2 regions of the Alteromonas sp. ABH4_456 genome follow, and region 2 is predicted to be linked to the other one. Evidence: riboswitches for the same ligand, from Rfam matches in the RefSeq annotation. Region 2 holds a riboswitch; the other holds the start of a gene.
The links. Region 2 has a riboswitch for cyclic di-GMP ahead of ACXAG2_RS11295 (AAA family ATPase). Riboswitches for the same ligand answer to the same signal wherever they lie in the genome.

Region 1 (3,125 bases), on a different contig from region 2:
ATTTTTTTATCTTCTGCAGAAGTAAAACGCACCTCGGCAGATTGTTGGGAAACATCCCGGTAATATGCATCAAAGGACGTATAGCCCCAAGGGTGGAAACCGGTGTAGGTCCAGTCTTCGTCGTAGCCGTAAGCGATATCATGACCGGCCATAGTCGCAATGATTTCCAGCAAACCTCCGGCAGTTTCATGATTGATATGTGCGCTGACCGCTTTAGTTTCCTGCTCATCAAAGCCGGGTTCATCCGACAAGGTGTGACGGTTGTTATCCAGTGAGAAAGCATCATAACCGTTATTGATATCGTACCAGCGTAAATCCACCGCAACGGATGTTTTGTCAGTCACATCCCACAGTGTGCCCAGCCTTACTGCATTCTCATGAATCCCATTGGTATCGTCGGCACCCAAAAAGTCATTTTCAATAAAACCGTCACTGCTGTTGTGCACAAACGCAGCACGCCAGGCCAGAGAATCAGACGCTTGTCCGCCATGGGCACCTTCAGCGCGGAAGAAAGATGTGTTTCCCACAGACAATTCAAAATGACTGTCACTCTCTTCTGAGGGGGCATTGCTGACAATCTTAACCGCACCAGCCAGGGCACCGGTTCCGAAGACTGTCGCCTGCGGTCCCCGGTAAACTTCTACCTGCTGTGTATCAAAAAGTACACCTGCTGCAGCAAGACCGGAGAAATCAAAATCGTCGACCAGGAAGCTGACTGAAGGATTAATCGGTTCAGCAAACTGGCTGCGCTCACCAATCCCCCGGATCTGAATAAAACGTCCGCGGGATGCTCCGGCCGCAAAATTAACATTCGGCGCAATACTTAATACATTGTCGATATAGGTAGCCTGACGGCTGTCCAGGCGGTTGCCTGATAACACAGAAGCGCTGGCACTGAGTTGATCGAGAGTCGCTGTGCGGAAATCACCGCTGACGGTAATACGTTCGATGTCTGCTGTGTCATCAGCAAAAGCAGGCAGTGCAAGTAGTGCGAGAAGAATTGCGTTTTTTTTCATTAGGATCTCTTTAGTCATCAAAAAGATCCGGCTTTACGGCAGGTATTGAGGTTTTCAGATTGCTTTTATCACCATCCCTACGCCGGTATTATCCGGATCAGGTTTAAGGGTTCCCATGGAATGGATCTCAGCCGTAAAGACGGCACCCCTTGGCCTAATGCTTATTACGGAGTCCGCAAATTAAGCGAGGGCAGTCTAACAACTTCAGTGACTTAGTCAAGTTGCCGGCAGCCCCGAAAAAGCAATAAAAAAGCCCGCGATGTGACGTGGCGGGCAATGAAGGTCAGGCGACCTTCTGATTCTGGCGTCTTGTGCGCCATCCCATAAACCCTATTCCCAGAAGGATCAGTGACATGGCGGTTGGCTCACTGACTTCTGTAATAGAGGCATTCCGGAAGCGAACCTTCATATCTCCGCAACCACTGGCTGCATCACAATCGTTAATGAATACGATGTCGGTAATAAGTCCTGACATGTAATCATCCAGAGTAATAGAGAAGGTCTCCCAGGCTGGTTCGCTGGTATAAGTAAAGTCATCCAGACCGAAATTCTGTGTGCCACCCAGAGCAAACGTGCGGCTGGCATCGTTATTCTGTTCACCGGCAGAGAAATCTGCCAGCCAGATCCCGCCAATCTCAGAGTAAGGGTTTGCATTAGTATTGTTGTTGCCCGGCGTCATACGAAATTCAAATGACAACAAAATATCTGAAGCAGAATTGTCTAAATCCAGGCTCTGGATCCCGAAAGCATCATCCAGGTTTAGTGTGAACCAGCTGTTTTCACGCAGGTTCAGTACGCTGCCATTATTTGTCCAGGTTCCGTAGTTAGACGTGCCACTTTGTTGGTGTGCAGTCAAAGTCTGGGCAGCGAAGTCGATATCGTAGCTGCTGATAATGTTGGCGTTAGCCGTGAATGCCGCACAGAAGCCGGTTAGCAGGGCTGCAGTTTTGATGCTAAATTTCATTTATGTTCCTTGAGCAGTGTGTGCCTGAAAATAGTTAAACAACTTCACTGCAACCCGGCTGTCTTATGGCGGTATAAGACCCGTGGCTTTCCGTCCCTGCCTCACGACAGGTTTGGCGAATCTACTCTGTGGAAGTGACGTTTCCACCAATGAGTCGACGGTTGTAATGATAGGGAGAGGCCCGCAAGTAAAACAGGACACTTCTGAACGAAATCCGGTACAAATTTGTACCAACACAAAATTCACCCTTTTTCTGTCAAGGCACAGGTAATTCTTATATCCTTGACTGAAGGGATCCGGTATTGGGAGCAAACGTGCAGTATCACGGTTTTTTCTGGTCGGCAGTCATCCGCGCTTTATTGAGTCTGAGAAGGGATAACGGACTTGATAACGAATATGACACAACGATGCTCGAAAGCATCACACAAATAGAAAATGAGAAAATGGACGATGACGGACTGGCGTCTATTCTTCACTCTCTTTGTCCTGCCAGTGAAAATGAGACAATTGGCCGCTCCCTGATTGGCTATCTTGATTTCAACAAAATGAGTAATCTGGTGGTGTATCTCACGGCCAGTAAGCATATTGATGACGCACTCCATGTACTGGGGAAACACTACCACTATATTCTGGGCAACAGTGCAGCATTGACCGTAAAAACTGACGGAAATGAAACCTGTCTCCGGTTTCAGCCATCATCACATCCTGTTCTTACCGAATTCCGCTGTTATTTCCTCCTCGCTTTGTGCCGTCACCTCGCCGGCAGAAAATTCGACTTCACCACGGTCACCTTACCGCCATCAGGCGAACAACCGGTCAGCTTATTAAGGCCGGTCAGCAGCGGTGATATCAGACATGAGGGAGTCGTTGTAAGCCTGTTTTTTGATAATAAGTGGTGTACACAGGCGTCGTTTTACTATTCTCAGTCGATTAAAAAAATGCTGGCGGGAAACCTCGACACCAGCAATGATTTGCCGTTAAAACAGCAGGTTAAAGAAGCATTTCTCAAAGCCCCGAGCCCGGCACGGATCCGTTCGGAATGGGTAGCGACGCAACTCGGTCAGACGGAGTCCGCTTTTCGTCGCCAGTTAAGGCAAGAGTCAATTTCCTTCAGCGCATTACTCAAAGAGTACATTCATGACCAG
Region 2 (3,125 bases):
ATAAAAAAGGTATTGGTTTTCGTGGTTGCCCGCGACATTAAATCTTCAATACCGGTAATGGGCGTAGTGGTGTCTGCCTGAGAATGTGCGGCAAATACAGGTACGTCTACAGTTTTCCCCTGTTCAAACTGGTCTCTCACATCATCAATCACTTCCATCAGTTCAAGTCCGGAAAAACTGGCAATGGTGGGATATTTATACGGATTCGGCCCCTGTGTTTCATAGTGACCGTCAAGAAACCTGGCGACCCACTGAATTCCCCATATCCCGGATAACCGCTCTACGCCGCTGTCGAGTGCCAGAGCACCGGAAAATAACATCAGGCCGTCAATGTTGTCAGGGTGATGCAAATAATGCTGAACAGAGAGCGCGCCGCCGGTGGAAAAGCCGCCCAGATAAACGTGCTTACCAAGTTGCGGTGCCAGCGCCATGACGTCACTCAGGTGTGCACCCCAGCGTTCTGCCAGATTGCTGTCGCTCATTTCATCGCTTGCATCCAGTTGGCCATGTCCTACGTTTAAAGGCACAATAACGTTGTAACCTTTGTCATGCAGTGCCCGTGCTATGCCAGACATATAAAACGGCGAATCGCTTAATCCGTGAAGCAAAACAACCACCGTATCGACAGGTTTTCCGTGATGCAGAATATACGGCGCGTTGCCATCGTTGCGAAGAGCAGGAGAACACACACTGAAACGCTGAAATGTGGGGTTCATGCATGCCCTGATCTGGCCGAAGCGCTCTTCATACAAGTGACTGAATGAATCAAACGCTTCATCCATTGCATTATTCTGCCCGAAACTGACTGTGCTGAAAGCCAGCAGAAACAAACTCAACAGGGATGTTTTTACCACTCCCTTCTCCTTATTTGCGGGTATAGTTTTCAATAACACCATGTGTTGGCATATTAACAGATATAACTTTAATTAGAATGATTTACACGGGCGAACCGCGGATTTCCAAGTCCTGCAGCCCGTTTGTCGCCACCGGCCACCTGGTCTGACAGGTATATTTTTTTATTCTTAAATATCGAGAGGCATGCGGCGCACACCGTTTGTTTTAACTAGTATCCTGATTACCGGTAAGCCATGGCATCCCCGCCGCTTACCCGAAAATGTACTGTTGAAAAAGGCAAAGCGGTGCGAAAGCCCGTGACGCAAAGCCTCCGGTCTGCCATCTGATTACAGATAATGATAGCGGGGTTACCGAACAAGCATAGTCCTTAATCCGGCTCATGTTCACTTTTTCAGTCACATTCGTTAACCGTTTATCCGTGATGACGGATCAAAAGTTGAGGAACGAACGATGATCGTTTTGGTTGGTGGCGAGAAAGGCGGCAGTGGCAAAAGCTGCCTTGCACAAAATATCGCTGTTTATCTGAGAACTGAAAAAAATGCCAGTGTACTGATGGTCGACTGCGATCCGCAGCGCACTACTTCAGACTGGATTCAGGAACGCAAAGCTAATGATAAATTGCCGTCGATTAACTGCGTGCAGTTGTACGGCAAGATCCGCAACGAATTACTGAGCCTGCGCGAGCACTACGATTACGTAGTCATTGACTGTGGCGGACAGGATAACCTTGCGCTGCGCTCCTCGATGGCAGTGGCTGACCACATTCTTATTCCGTTACGTCCCAAACGGCGGGATCTGAAAACGGTTCCCCATATGGAAGATATTCTTTCAACCTGCAAAATGGTGAATCCCGACATGAATGCTGCTTTTGTGATTACCCAGTGCCCTTCTCTGCCTTCGCTGGGCAGCAGGATCCTGGAAGCAAAAGATGTCTGTCGTTCATTTGAAGTACCGGTACTGGACTCAGTGACATACAGCCGCAATATGTATGACGATTCTGAAGAGTCTGGCCAGTCAGTCATGGAAAGTGAGCCGGACGGAAAAGCATCAGCAGAAATTCGCAATATTATTGAAGAACTTCTGTCGCGGAGAGAGGGGAAATCTTATGAGTCTGTGCAGCCTCAAAAAATCCACGCCGTCAGCTAAACCTGTTGAGCCGGTGAGCGTTGATGAATTTATTGACGACGCACTGGCCTACGCAGCAGGTAAACATGTTATCAGGCAGGTCTATCCGGCAACGGACTCTGCTAACAAAGACAACATTACGCCTTGCGGTCCCATGCGACGTGCTACATTTACATTATCTGAAGACGCAATTGAGAAGCTTGGAAAGTTGTCGGCAGAAACAGGGATCTGCCGTTCCAGACTCATCAGAATATGGATAGAAAATCAAAGCAGTGAAGACATCAGGCCTTTACTGACAAATAAAACACCCTGACAGACATACCACAAGGTGGCGGCCGGGTGCAGGCGTTTGCATGGAATGCAAAGCGCGCCAATACGCAATAACGGGAGCACGGTGTCACTGTGCTCCCCGGTTTTACTTTTTCTGAACAGGATGAAGATGAAAAGTTATCTGTCAGGCAGTTTGATTACACTGCTTGGATTATTTCCCTCGCTGCTTAGTGCCCAGGGGACGGTCAGACAGGAAGATTTGCAGGTTGCCCCCCCCAGCCGGGAAACCACCGTCGCCCGGTTTATTGCTCACCAGACTGCCGATAATGACATCGCCCCCCGTCTGGACGTACTGCCTCCGGCCTTTTTCAACTCTGTTGACGAAACCATCGCCAGGTTGGAACACCAGATGGACACGGAGCAAGCGATCTACTTTGAGAAGCTGAAAGCCAAAGTGGAGATGGAACGTCAGGCAAGGGATTTCGAGATTCAGGAGAAAAACCGCACTGTTGAACTGGCTCAGGTGCGTCAGCATAACCTGGAAAGTATGTTATCGCTGGGTAGCCTGGTGTCCCTCTTGCTGTTTCTTTTTTTGCTGTGGAGCCGTTATAACCAGTACCGGCAAAATCAGCGGCTGGCACTGGAAGTCCGCAACCGGACCACTGAGCTGGAGCAGAAAAATCAACAGCTGGAAGAAGCTTATCATGCGCTGGAGCAGGTCAGCATGCGTGATGCGCTCACTGGTTTGTATAACCGAAACTTCCTCTCAGCCCAGTTGCCGGGTGAGATTAGCCGGGTGCAACATCACTACGCCAGTCTTAATGATGAGACCTTTCCGCCGAATCATGACTTACTCTGCTTTTTAATTGATATAG

Region 1: it holds a riboswitch for cyclic di-GMP, as region 2 does, so the genes downstream of both, ACXAG2_RS08780 (hypothetical protein) here and ACXAG2_RS11295 (AAA family ATPase) in region 2, are expected to answer to the same signal.

The regions. Positions count from the first base shown of each region.
Region 1 covers NZ_JBSWXO010000004.1:288,689-291,813, reverse strand. Annotated here, with positions in the region: gene ACXAG2_RS08785 (TonB-dependent receptor) at 1-1,016, opposite strand, end outside; TPP riboswitch at 1,074-1,176, opposite strand; gene ACXAG2_RS08780 (hypothetical protein) at 1,300-1,980, opposite strand; cyclic di-GMP riboswitch class I at 2,026-2,107, opposite strand; gene ACXAG2_RS08775 (helix-turn-helix domain-containing protein) at 2,295-3,125, shown strand, end outside.
Region 2 covers NZ_JBSWXO010000006.1:94,964-98,088, forward strand. Annotated here, with positions in the region: gene ACXAG2_RS11290 (alpha/beta hydrolase) at 1-854, opposite strand, end outside; cyclic di-GMP riboswitch class I at 1,121-1,210, shown strand; gene ACXAG2_RS11295 (AAA family ATPase) at 1,306-2,001, shown strand; gene ACXAG2_RS11300 (replication protein RepA) at 1,961-2,293, shown strand; gene ACXAG2_RS11305 (GGDEF domain-containing protein) at 2,420-3,125, shown strand, end outside.